One region of the Rhodovulum sp. ES.010 genome, then DNA from elsewhere that is predicted to be linked to it. Evidence: riboswitches for the same ligand, from Rfam matches in the RefSeq annotation. Region 1 holds a riboswitch; each other region holds the start of a gene.
What was found. Region 1 has a riboswitch for cobalamin ahead of BUR28_RS06015 (hypothetical protein). Riboswitches for the same ligand answer to the same signal wherever they lie in the genome.
Positions count from the first base shown of each region.

Region 1 (4,264 bases):
TGCGACCCGAAATTCGGCGACTACGCAATCTACGAGCACTGCCTGCCTTTCAACGTCGCCCGCGCCTATGACGAGGCGCTGTGGATCGACACGCCGCGGATCTGGACCGCGGAGCGCGACCGCGAGATGTGGGATGCGCTGCAGGGCTAGGCCGTCGCCCGGCCACCGGGCTGGGCGAGCGCCGACAGCTCGGCGGGGGAGAGGCGGAGCGTCTCGCCATAGGCGAAGCGGCTTTTCCACGTCTCGTCCCGGCCCAGCAGGTGCAGGGTGGCGCGCATGATCCCGGCATGGGTAACGGCCAGCCAGTCGCTGGCCGCACCCTGCTCGGCGAGGAAACCCGCCACGCGCGCGGTGAACTGGCCCACGCTTTCGCCGCCATGCGACCGGGCCTGCCAGAAATCCGCGGCCCAGGCGTCGAGTTCGCTGCGCGGCACCGCGTCCCAGGGCAGCCCCTCCCACGCGCCGAAATCGATCTCGATCAGGCGGGGCTCGATCTCGACCGTCAGGCCCCGTGCCCGGCCGATTTCCTCGGCCAGGGACCGGCAGCGCCGAAGCGGGCTGGTCAGGAGCCGCGTCACCAGCGGCAGACGCGTGATGATTTCCGCCGCCTCGGCCGCGAAATCGGGGCCGGGCGCGAGGTCGAGCCGGCCATAGCAGGTGCCCGGCGCGACGTCCGGCGCGGTGTGGCGCAGGAGGATCAGACCCATGCCAGAACGGCCAGCAAGACCGCCGTCTCGCTCAGTTGCTGGACCGCACCCAGCGCGTCGCCGGTGTGCCCTGCAAGGCGCCGCACAAGCATCGTCCCCATCCAGGCGGTCACCGCCGCCGTGGCGATCGCCGCGCTCACCGCGGCCCCGGCCCCCGCCGTCGCCGCGACCGCCAGGAGGGCGAGCACCACGGTCCCGGCGGCGATGAGCGCCGGCCCGCGCCCGGCGCCGGGCGACGCGAAGCCCGCCTTGCCCTCTTCGCGCGCGTAGGGCAGCCGCAGCATCAGGATGAGCGAGGCGACCCGGCTGAGCCCGTGCGCGGCCACAAGCGCCCACGCGCCGACGGCCACGCCCATATGCGCAAGCGCGGCAACCTTGAGGGCCATCACCAGACCCAGCGCCAATGTCCCGTAGCTGCCGATCCGGCTGTCGCGCATGATCTCGAGCGCGCGCTCGCGGGTGTCGGCACCGCCCAGGCCGTCGGCGAGATCGGCCAGCCCGTCCTCGTGCAGCGCACCGGTCAGCCGCACGCCAAGCGCCACCGCCAGCAGCGCGGCCACCACCGGCGGAAAGACCGCGGAGCCAAGCGCCAGCACCGCCCCCAGAACCGCGCCGAGCGCCAGGCCCACCAGCGGGAAGTAGCGCACCGCGCGGGACATCCGCTCGGGGGTGAAGATGTCCGCCGCGGGCACCGGCACGCGCGTCAGGAACTGCACCGCGAGAAGGGCCAGCCGCGTTTCCTCGGCCAACCCTGCGACGAGGCCGTGTCGCGGCCGCCGGTCGGATCGATCGCTTGCGTCCATGATGTCTCCGCTTTTGACTCGGCGCTGATACGCCGGCGGCGCAGGTCCATCAAGACCGCGCGCATCGCGGCGGCGCGGCTAGAACGACATCCGGCGGGCGCGGGCGCCTCCCCTGCGGCGCGGGCGCGGCAGGGACAGATCGAGCGCCACCGACGGCCTTGCCTCGGCCTCTGCCAGCAACGCGCGGAAGGCCGCAACCGACGGCCCCGACTCGCCCAACGCCGCCGTCCGCGCCGCCGCCGCGCGCACGGCGGCGGGGAAATCGCAGTGCCCCGGAAGGCTCGCAAGCCATTGCAGAAACGCCAGCCGCGCGCGTTCACGCGCTCGCTCGCCGCCCGGTGCGGGCATCTGCAATTGCAAGAGAACCAGTTCCAGCATCATCGGTGCGCCGGGGCCGCCCGGCGCCAGGGGTTCGGCTTCGTTCTGGGCCCGAGGCCCTTTGGAGTCGTCCATGGCTGACCTCCTGTCCGGGACACCCCGCCCGGGTCGGTTACACAAACGATGGCAGGTCTCCTGACTTGCGGGTCATCGCTCGCCCGATCCTTCCCGGACCGATCAGGTCCAGTGGCCGTTCCGGGGTCGCTCACCGCCTACAGTTGCGGGGACAGTCGCGGACTTGCCCTTTTCCAAGCGCACCGCATTCCCTTTTCATCCGCGGCACAGCGCTGTCCCGCGAAAACCATCATCAAATGGCTAGCCGCCGGGTCGGCGATCTGTCAATCCGGCGCAGCCGCCGACCGGCGCGAATTTGAGCGCGCCTCATAAACATCGTGACAAAGATGAATTGGACTTCACGTTGCGCAAGCGGTATCCGCATCTCCATGTCCGACAATTCCGTTCGCCCCGCCCCGCTGCCGCTTTCCCCGGTATTCGACGCGATCCGTGCCACCGCGCGCGAGCGCATTCTCATCCTGGACGGCGCGATGGGCACGCAGATCCAGTTGCTCGGGCTGTCCGAGGAGGAATACGCAGGCTGTGCCTGCCACCCGCCCAAGGGCAAGCCGCAGAAGGGGAACAACGACCTTCTGAACCTGACCCGGCCCGACACGGTCGAGGATATCCATTACCGCTACGCCATGGCGGGCGCCGATATCGTCGAAACGAACACGTTTTCATCCACCACGATCGCCCAGGCCGATTACGGGCTGGAGGACAAGGTGTTCGACCTGAACGAGGCGGGCGCGCGCCTTGCGCGCAAGGCGATGGGCCGCGCCGAGGCCGAGGACGGGCGGCGCCGTTTCGTCGCGGGCGCCCTGGGGCCGACGAACCGCACCGCCTCGATCAGCCCCGACGTAAACGATCCGGGGTTCCGGGCCGTCACGTTCGACCAGTTGAAGGACGCCTACGCCGAGCAGGCGCGCGGCCTGATCGCGGGCGGCTCCGACCTGATCCTGATCGAGACGATCTTCGACACGCTGAACGCCAAGGCCGCGATCTTCGCCTGCGAGGAAGTGTTCGCCGAACACGGAACCCGCCTGCCGGTGATGGTCTCGGGCACGATCACCGACCTGTCCGGCCGCACGCTCTCGGGCCAGACGCCGACGGCGTTCTGGCACTCGGTCCGGCACGGCAAGCCGCTGACGGTGGGGCTCAACTGCGCGCTCGGCGCGGACGCCATGCGCCCGCACCTGGCCGAGTTGTCCGGCGTCGCCGACACGCTGATATGCGCCTACCCGAACGCCGGGCTGCCCAACGAGATGGGCGAATACGACCAGAGCCCCGAGGAAATGGCGGCGCTGGTCGCCGGCTTCGCCGAAGAGGGGCTGGTGAACGTGGTCGGCGGCTGCTGCGGGTCGACCTATGACCATATCGCGGCGATCGCCGAGGCCGTGAAGGGACACGCGCCGCGGGCGATCCCCGAGATCGCCCCGCGGATGCGCCTGTCGGGGCTGGAACCCTTCACCCTGACCGACGAGATCCCGTTCGTGAACGTGGGCGAGCGGACGAACGTCACCGGCTCGGCCCGGTTCCGCAAGCTGGTCAAGGAGCGCGACTACGCCACCGCGCTGGAGGTCGCGCGCGACCAGGTGGAGAACGGCGCCCAGATCATCGACGTGAACATGGACGAGGGGCTGATCGATTCGGCGCAAGCGATGGTCGATTTCCTGAACCTCGTCGCCGCCGAACCCGATATCGCGCGGGTGCCGGTGATGATCGACAGTTCCAAATGGGAGGTGATCGAGGCGGGCCTCAAATGCGTGCAGGGCAAACCGGTCGTGAACTCGATCTCGCTGAAGGAGGGCGAGGAGGCGTTCCTGGAACAGGCGCGGCTCTGCCGGGCCTATGGCGCGGCGGTCGTAGTGATGGCCTTCGACGAGGACGGCCAGGCCGACACCGCCGACCGCAAGGTCGAGATCTGCGCCCGCGCCTACAAGTTGCTCACCGAAGAGACGGATTTCCCGCCCGAGGACATCATCTTCGACCCCAACATCTTCGCGGTGGCCACCGGCATCGCCGAGCACGACAATTACGGCGTCGACTTCATCCAGGCCACGCGCCGCATCCGGCAAGACTGCCCCCATGTGCATGTCTCGGGCGGCGTATCGAACCTCTCGTTCAGCTTCCGCGGCAACGAACCCGTGCGCGAGGCGATGCACGCGGTCTTCCTCTTCCACGCCATCAAGGCGGGCATGGACATGGGCATCGTCAATGCCGGGCAGCTCGCCGTCTACGATTCCCTGGACGCCAAGTTGCGCGAGGCCTGCGAGGACGTGGTGCTGAACCGCCGCAGCGACGCGACCGAGCGGCTGCTCG
Region 1 is NZ_FSRS01000001.1:1,196,793-1,201,056, forward strand. Features, by position in the region: gene BUR28_RS06000 (MBL fold metallo-hydrolase) at 1-150, shown strand, start outside; gene cobC (alpha-ribazole phosphatase family protein) at 147-707, opposite strand; gene cobS (adenosylcobinamide-GDP ribazoletransferase) at 698-1,510, opposite strand; gene BUR28_RS06015 (hypothetical protein) at 1,589-1,963, opposite strand; cobalamin riboswitch at 1,996-2,209, opposite strand; gene metH (methionine synthase) at 2,332-4,264, shown strand, end outside.

Region 2 (4,264 bases), 870 kb from region 1:
CCCAAGCTGGTGAACTCGATCAGTCGCGCAGTCAGCCTGTGCGAGACGACGCTCGCGTTCGGTCGGGCCCAAGAGCCGCCGCCGCGCCTGGAGCGGGTGAACCTCGCCGCCATCCTCAACGACGTTGTCGATGCAGAACGGCTGGCCGCGGGCGAGGAAGAGATTAGCTTTTCCGAGGATGTGCCCGCGGGCCTGACGCTCCGCGCCGACCCGGAACAACTCTACCGCGTGCTCACCAACCTCATCCGCAACGCCCGCCAGGCGATCGCGGCCACCGGGCGCCCCGGCGAGATCGGTATCCGGGCGGGGGAGGACGAGGACGCATGGACGATCCACGTCACCGATACCGGCCCCGGCTTGCCGCCGAAGGCACGCGAACACCTGTTTCAACCCTTCCAGGGCGGCACGCGCAAGGAAGGCACAGGGCTGGGCCTGGCCATCTCGGTGGAACTGGTGCGCGGCCATGGCGGCACGCTGGACCTCAAGCGGAGCGACGAGAGCGGAACGGAGTTCGAGATCCGCCTGCCGAAATCCGAGGCCGTTCTGTTTTCGGTCGAGCGCCCGGCCTCGTGACACGCCGCCCGAAACACAGCGCACGTTTGCCTCTTGCATTGCCGGTTCAGCGGCGTTACACCCCGCTCCCACGCGCTGGTAGCTCAGTTGGATAGAGTACTTGACTACGAATCAAGGGGTCGGGGGTTCGAATCCTCCCCAGCGCGCCACTCCTCCCTTTTCCAATTTAATCACTCTAAGGCATTGAACGTTGAGCCTGTTTGGGGGCTCGAAGTCCATTGTCGCGGTCGCCCCGTCCGCTGGGAGAGGCCGATCCGATGGCGCCTAACGGCGCTCGCACCACGTCGCGAGAGAGCACCAGCCGGGTGCCTTGCCATGGAGCCAAAGCGGCCCCCGAAGTCCAGGTCGCATGCCCTGCCCGCACGGCAGGGCGGAGAAATCCGCTCGTCCGGTCGCTGACGCCCCGTGCAGCAGGTCGCCGAAACGGTCGACAACACGGCCTTCGCACGCGGCGCTGGGCGACGGCACAGAAGCCGCCGCACAGGAGTTCCGGATCGGCGAAGGGCCGATTGAATGGCATCCGCGAGGGGGCTATGCAACGGGCCTCGCATCAGCAGGGAGGGATAGCCTTGGCTCGTATCATCTTTGTCACCGGCGGCGCTCGGTCTGGCAAGAGCCGCCATGCCGAGGCCCGCGTGCGGGCCTTTCCGGGCGAGCGCCTCTACATCGCCACCGCCCGCGCCGAGGACGACGAGATGCGGGCGCGGGTCGCCAAGCATATCGCCGACCGCGGGGAGGACTGGGCCACGGTCGAAGCCCCGGTGGACCTTGCGGCTGCGCTGGACCGGACCGATGGGCGCGGGCCGCGGCTGGTCGATTGTCTGACGCTTTGGCTGTCGAACCTGATGCTGGAGGGACGGGACTGGGAACCGGAGGCGGAGACGCTGCTCGCGGTGCTTGCCCGTCAGCAAAGCCCTGTGATCCTCGTCAGCAACGAGGTCGGAATGGGCATCGTGCCCGAGAACGCTTTGGCGCGCGCCTTCCGCGATGCGCAGGGGTGGCTGAACCAGCGTGTCGCCGCGATGGCGGATGAGGTGGAGTTCGTAGTCTCGGGGTTGCCACTGCGGGTCAAGGGCACGCCACCCGCTTGACGGCGCCCTTGCTTACGGCCAGTGTCGGACGCGTTCTGGTGCTCCCCTAGGGGAGTGAAAAGGGAAGCCGGTGCAAACCCGGCGCTGCCCCCGCAACTGTGAGCGGCGAGTCCCTGCCCGACAGCCACCGGCCGCAAGGCCGGGAAGGCGGGCGGATGGGCCGAGACCCGCAAGCCAGGAGACCTGCCAGAGCGTCGAACCGACCCCGGGCGGCGGGCCCGGAGGCAGGATGCGGATCCGGCCCTTCGCCGCGCCCGCACACCGGCGCCTCCTGTCCCCAACCCTGGTCAATGGCTTTCCCGAACCCTTTGGGTCGCGGAGGCCACCCACGACTCCTGTCGGCCGTGCGGGGTATGCGCGGACCGTCGGATCACCGAAAGGAGTTGCGTTCCATGCAGCCCAAGGACACGACCACGAACGAAGGCTTCAAGGGCTTCACCAACACGTCCTGCCCCTTCCTGCCCTGCCACCAGGGCGTGCAGCGCGAGTTCAACTGCCTGTTCTGCTACTGCCCGCTGATCGCCTATGAATGCCCCGGTCCCTACGAGGTCTTCACCGATGCCAACGGACTGACGCGCAAGGACTGCTCGGCCTGCACGCTGCCCCATGATGGCTATCATCAATCGTGGAACTTCATCCAGCGCTGGCTGGAATACCCCGTGGTCTGGTCCGGGAAGCCGCGGACAGATCCGCCCGTGCGTCGGCCAAGACCGCCGGGACAGGAGGGCGGCTCGGAGGATTAGAGCGGGCCGGCGTGGCGGTGGCGCTGCCCTTCGTGACCGAGGTCTGGCAGGTCTATCTGCTGATCTTCCTGCTGCAATGGGCCTCGGCCGCCTTCACCCCGACCTTCCAAGCGACCGTTCCCGACGTGCTGCCCGACGAGTCGCGCTATACTCGCGCGCTGTCGCTGTCGCGGCTAGCCGGGAGGCTGATGACCTTTTGGGGCGCTTGGATGATGGCCCACATTCTTCTGGCCGGGCTAGCGCCAGCCGGTTTGGCGCTAGCCCGGCGGGTCTGGCCCGAGCCCCAAAAGCTGAGGCGCGCGGCGTTCATCGGGCCACCCCGTTTGCGATGCTGCCCGCAATGCTGGCCGAATACCGTTCCGCCATCGTCGCGCCCTCTGCCATCGCCGCCGATGACACCGTCACCGCGCTAACCGTAACCGGCGCCTATCGGGTGGCGCAGCTTGCTGTTCGATCCATAGCTGCGACAGATTATCCGACAAAAACGCCAGGATATGTGCTGGCCTGAATTCCAGCGGCCCCAGCCACCCGAATGCGAGCCAGGTCGATCCGCGGCAATCACGTGGAGACACCATGCTCGAAATCGACGACCTTCATGTTGACGTGGCCGGCATGACCGTTCTTTCTGGCATAGATCTGACGCTGAAACCCGGCGAGTTGCATGTTCTGCTCGGCCCCAACGGCTCGGGCAAGTCGAGCCTGCTGGCGACCATCCTCGGGCTGCCGCCCTACCGGGTGACGCGGGGCACGATCCGGCTGGACGGCAAGCCGCTTGCCGACTTGCCGCAGCAGGAGCGGGCCCGGCTTGGTATCGGGATGGCGTTCCAGCGCCCGCCGAGCCTCGACGGCGTGTCGGTGAGGGCCTTCGCCGCGGCGCTTGGGGCCGAGGAGACGCTTGCCCGCGAGGCTGCGGCACTCGATCTTGTCGACTTTCTGCGGCGCGACATGAATGTCGGTTTCTCGCGCGGCGAGATAAAGCGCTGGGAAATCCTCAAGCTGCTCCTGCAGAACCCCCGGCTGATGCTTTTCGACGAACCCGAAAGCGGGGTCGACCTGGAACATGTCATGGCGATCGGTCACCCACGACATCACGATGATCGACGAGGGCGCCGAGGTCGAGATGATTTCGGGCTCGGCGGTGCCGCGCGAGGTTCGCAAGGGCCCGCGCGTCTCGATCGGCGAGACCTACATGCGGGCCAACGCAAAATGCAGGTCGGTCACGATCGAGCATTGGGGCGCCGAGATGGAAGTCTGTTCCTACGGCTATTCCCGGATGGAGGCGGGGGCATCGTCGGCATCCACCGCGATCATGATGTCGCCGATCCGGCACCACAGCAGCCAGTCGGTCTCGGCGCTCGGGGCCGGGGCGAGCGTGGTGTCGCAGTCGATCGTCTTCGCCCCCCAAGGCACCAATCGGATACTGGAGAGCGAAACCCGGCTGACGGCGGCGGGTGCCCGGTCGAAGGACGTGACGCGCGGCCACCATGATCACCGAGGCGAAATCCGGGGGCATGTAGGCCTGCCCCGTGTCCGGCGATCAGGAAGCGTCGCGAGTCACGTCGGTGGCGAAGAGCGCAACGAAGTCGTCCTGCGGCATCGGCTTGCCGAACAGGTAGCCCTGGCCCTGATCCACCCCGATGGCGCGAATGACGTCGCGCTCGTCAGCGGTTTCGATGCCCTCGCAGATCAGCGTCAGCCCGAGTTCGGCCGTCAGCATCCTGACCGACCTGACAATGGCCGCGTTCGCGCCGCCCTCGGCGACGTCCTGCATGAACATCCGATCCAGCTTGATCTTGTCGAGCGGGAGGGACGAGAGATAACCGAAGGACGCGAAGCCCGAGCCGAAATCGTCCAACG
Region 2 is NZ_FSRS01000001.1:2,065,118-2,069,381, forward strand. Features, by position in the region: gene BUR28_RS10040 (sensor histidine kinase) at 1-573, shown strand, start outside; tRNA gene BUR28_RS10045 (tRNA-Arg) at 646-722, shown strand; gene cobU (bifunctional adenosylcobinamide kinase/adenosylcobinamide-phosphate guanylyltransferase) at 1,143-1,664, shown strand; cobalamin riboswitch at 1,684-1,870, shown strand; gene BUR28_RS10055 (cysteine-rich small domain-containing protein) at 2,057-2,407, shown strand; partial or broken gene BUR28_RS10060 (MFS transporter) at 2,404-2,586, shown strand; gene BUR28_RS20065 (hypothetical protein) at 2,748-2,915, shown strand; partial or broken gene BUR28_RS20790 (ATP-binding cassette domain-containing protein) at 3,020-3,385, shown strand; partial or broken gene BUR28_RS20795 (hypothetical protein) at 3,528-3,845, shown strand; gene BUR28_RS10070 (EAL domain-containing protein) at 3,945-4,264, opposite strand, start outside.
Region 2: it holds a riboswitch for cobalamin, as region 1 does, so the genes downstream of both, BUR28_RS10055 (cysteine-rich small domain-containing protein) here and BUR28_RS06015 (hypothetical protein) in region 1, are expected to answer to the same signal.

Region 3 (4,264 bases), 760 kb from region 1:
CGCGAGAGAATCAGCAGGTCGGGATCGGCCGTCACGACCTCCTCCAGCGCGAGCCGCCCGCCCTGCCGAAGACCGAGTTCCGCGGCCAGATTGTCGAATCCCGCATGGGCAAGGATGTCATCGGACAGCGTGCCGGCCCCTTGCGTATAGCCGTTGGGATGGAAGATGGCGGCCAGCGGCCGCGGGCCGTCGCCGCGGGACAGCGCGGCAAGGCCCGCCTTGAATGCCGTCGCCAGCGCCTCGGCCCGCGCCGTGCGGCCAAGCAACTCGCCGACCCGGCGCAGCTGCGCCGGAATCTCGGCCACCGATCTGGTGATCTCGATTTGCGCGACCGGGATGCCCAGCCGGCGCAGCATGCCCAGCGTGGCCGGGTCGGAATAGACGCCCGCCAGCACGAGGTCGGGCCGCATCAGCGCGATCTCCTCGGCGCCGCCGCCATTCGCGGGATAGGCGCCGGCCTCCTGCGCCATCGGGGAACTGCGCGGGTCCGCTGCCAGGTCGCTGACCGAGACAAGCTGGCCCTCGCCCGCGATCAGCATGGCAAGCTGATCGGTGCAGAGATTCATCGAGACCACCCGTTCGGGCGGCTTGGCCAGCGCCGCCGCCCCGGCGCAGGCGAGGGCGGCGGCCAGCGCTATCAGCCTAGAAGGACGCACGCAGCCCCACGTAGAGCGAGCGGCCCGCACCGTTGTAGCCGCGCACCGGCTCGTAGTCCTCGTCGAACAGGTTCTCGACGCGGAGATAGGCCTCGGCGGTTTCCGTCAGGGCGTAGCTCAGGCCGGCATTGACGACCGTATAGTCCGCGATGTCCGACGGCGGTGCCGGGAACGGGTTCGTGTCGAACCGATCGGCCACCGTCTGCAGCGAGAGCCGTCCGTCGAGCCGGTCGGTCAGCCCCGCTTCGAGCCCGAGGCTGAAATCGTGGCGCGGCACCCGCACCAGCCGGTCGCCGCTGTTCTCGGCATCGGTGTAGGTATAGGCGCCGGTGAGCGCGACGGTATCGTTCAGAGCGTAGCGGCCCGACAGCTCGATCCCCTTGCTGTTGGTCGTGCCGGGCACCTGGGCGTAGGCGGCGCCGCTGAAATCGATCAGGTCGTCGATCTCGGTATAGAACAGCGTCGCTTTGGCGAAGCTCTCGCTGCCGTAGCGTTTCTCGATCCCGAGTTCCGCGCTGCGGCTCGTCTCCGGTTCCAGGGCGGCGTTGCCGAAGGGGCCGAACCGTTCGTAGAGCGAGGGGGCGCGATATCCGGTGCCGAGGACGGCGCGGACGATCACGTCTTCGCGCGGCCGCCAGGCGAGCGCGACCCGCCCCGTGGCCTGATCGTCGAAATCGGAGTAGCTGTCGTAGCGCAGCGACAGCGCCAGGTCGAGGTTGGCCGTCGGGGCATACTGCACCTCGCCGAAGACTGCGCCGTTCTCCCCATCGTAGGACGCGCCGTCGAGCGTCGCCGTCTCCTCGGTCCAGTCCGCGCCAAAGGCGAGCGACAGGTCCGCGTCCAGGTCGACCGCGCCGAGATACTCGAGCTTGATGCGCTCGCCCACGAAGCGTTCGGTGAAGCCGCCCTCGTCGAAGCGTTCGGTCTCGACGGTCGAGACCGCGAATTCATGATCGACTGCGCCGGTGGTCAGTTCCGCGAAGGCGCGCAGGCCCTTTCGCGTTTCGTCGATCTCGCCACTCGGGTCCGCGGCAGCGCGGTCGAACTCCACGGTGCCGTCCGACCAGAGCGCCGAGACACCGAGACGCAGGTTCTCGGTCGCGTCGAAGGCGGCGAAAAGCGTCATCAGCGACTGGTCGTAACCGTCATCCTCGCTATTCGTGTTACGTGCCGAGAAGCCGTCCGCGGTCACATGCGACAGCGTCAGCGCGATTTCGCCGCGCTCGCCGACCTGGCCGAGGTTCAGCGTCGTCGCGCCTGTGCCGTAGCTGCCGCCCTCGACGCGTGCCTGCCCGGAGAATCCTTCATCCACCGGCCGCCAGCTGGTGATGTCCACGACGCCCGCGATCGCGTTCGAGCCGTAAAGCGCCGATTGCGTGCCCTTGAGCACCTCGATCCGGCCCGGAAGCCCCGCGGTTAGCGTGCCGAAATTGAACGAGGTCTGGGTGCCGGATGGGTCGGTCACGTCGATCCCGTCGATCCGAACCCCGATATAGCTGCCGCCGAGGCCGCGCAGCCGAACCGTGGAACTGGCGCCGAGCCCGCCATTCGCGGTGACGGTGACGCCGGGCAGTTGCGACAGCGTCTGGCCCACGCTCTGGCCGCCCTCGACGATCTCGCCGAAGTCGAGCGTCTCGACCGTTGTGCCGGTGCGGTTGACCTCGATCGGTACCAGCGTCGCCGAAGCGACGAGTTCGTCGAGCAGGAAGCTGTCCTGCGCCTGTGCGGCGAGGGGAGAGAGGGCGGCGAGGCCCAGGCCGATGGCGGATGTCGTGCGAAGCATGTGCGTCCCGTTCCGTTGCAGGGCCTTTGGCGGGCCCGTTCTTCTTTTGCAAGTCATTGGAAAGGCGCACCTTTCCGCAGACGGTGAGGCATCACCACTGCGGAGTCGTCCGCCGCCCGGACCACGCCCCGCGGCCGGGCTGGGTGATCGTCCTGGCAGGTCTCCTGGCTTGCGGGTCGTCGCTTGGCTGGCCTTCCCGGACGCGTCGGTCCAGTGGCATGTAACAGCCGCGCTCTCCGCCTACAGTTGCGGGGGCAGCCACGGATTTGGCCTTCTGGCCGGACCGTGTTCCCTTTTCATAACCCGACCCCGGAGGCACGGGTTAACCAAGACGGTTCGGGGGTATGCCGGTGATGCCGCGCTGTCAAGCGGCATGGCTGCGGCAAGGCGCGGGGCTCAGGCGGGGACCGCGTTCCGGCAGATGGACAGAAGGTCGGCCTGCGCCTCTGCCGGCGCGAGGAACAGCGCCGCGCCGTCCCGGGCGGCGACATGGGCGAGGACGAGATCGTCTGCCCGCGCGGCACGCAGGATCGTCAGGCGCGGCATGGCCCGTGTGGCCGGCGGCGCGAGGGTCGGAAGGGCGGCTTCGGCAAAGTGCTGCAGGCGCATCACGAGATCGGGGTCGCCCACGGGCGTCTCGGCCCCGCCATCGGCGTCGAGGCGCAGGCCGGCCCGGCAGAGGGCGAGGCAGGCCGAGACCGGGTCCGCATCGGCCGCCGGTGTCGCGGGCGGCTGCGCGGCCGCCGCCACGAGCGCCTCGACCGAACAGCCGATCTCGGTCGGGTCGAGCCGGTCCCGCGGGCGGTCTGCGGCCACGCTGATCTCGCCCGCCTGGTCGAGAAAGCTGCGAAGCGGTCCGGCGAAGGCGGCCGCGACCGCGTCGGCAGGATCGTCCGAGTCCGGCGCCGCGGCGTTTCCGCCGTCCACGCGCAGCAGCCGCCGGCCGGCCACCAGAAGCCGGAACTCCGTGCCGTTCTCGTCGGTCAGGACCATTTCGCGGGGCAGGATCGTTTCCTCGATTTCCGACAGGAGAGCCGAGACGATTCCATCCGTGCCGCCGGCGACGGTCTGTTCGGGCGCATCGTCGCCCGTCTTGAACTTGGCGAGCTTTCTGTTGAGGCGCTCCAGGTCGGTCATCGCGGGGCACCGGGCTGGTCGGCGGGCACGATCCCGCCGATCCCCTCGCGCAGCGTGGCCATGGCGGGGTCGGGGTCGGCGGCGGCGTCGAGGATTGCACAGAGCGCCTCGTCGGGCGCGTCGGGCGCCCGCAGGTAGAGTTCGATCGCGCCCGCCCCCCAGGCAATTGCCTCGGTCGGGGGCGCGCCCAGAACTGCGTCCGCAGCGGCTGCGGCCGGTCCGACGAGGACGCGGGCGGCCCGCAGGCACAGCGCGTCGAGAACTTCCTGCGGGGCGGCCGGCGCAGCATCGGCGCGCAGGACCAGCCGGGCGGACAGGTCCACATAGGCCAGGGTCCGGCATCCCGGAATCGATTTGCGCAAGGTCTGGAGTCGCTGGGTGGCCGCCATCGCGCGCAGTCTAGTTGATTTTGCCGGACCTTCCACCGGCAAAACGCGTCATGTGCGTGCGGACGGGCAGGCACCGTACGGCGGGGAGGTCGCGGCCGTCAGAAAGGTCTGGACGCCTTGGCCTCTTCGGCGGTGGGGCGGCGGCCGCGGCTGCGGTCCCGGTCGACGGTCACCCGCCGGGGGCGCACGGCGCCGGGGTCGGCCGGGTCGGGCGGCAAGGCGTCCTCCAGCCGCAGCGGGGCCGTGTCGGCGTTGGGGGCAGGGGCCGCGTTCGTCGGCGCCGCCGGGGCGCGCGCGGG
Region 3 is NZ_FSRS01000001.1:1,953,187-1,957,450, reverse strand. Features, by position in the region: gene BUR28_RS09535 (ABC transporter substrate-binding protein) at 1-656, opposite strand, end outside; gene BUR28_RS09530 (TonB-dependent receptor plug domain-containing protein) at 643-2,439, opposite strand; cobalamin riboswitch at 2,576-2,785, opposite strand; gene BUR28_RS20040 (hypothetical protein) at 2,836-3,576, opposite strand; gene BUR28_RS09520 (hypothetical protein) at 3,573-3,965, opposite strand; gene BUR28_RS09515 (dynamin family protein) at 4,064-4,264, opposite strand, start outside.
Region 3: it holds a riboswitch for cobalamin, as region 1 does, so the genes downstream of both, BUR28_RS09530 (TonB-dependent receptor plug domain-containing protein) here and BUR28_RS06015 (hypothetical protein) in region 1, are expected to answer to the same signal.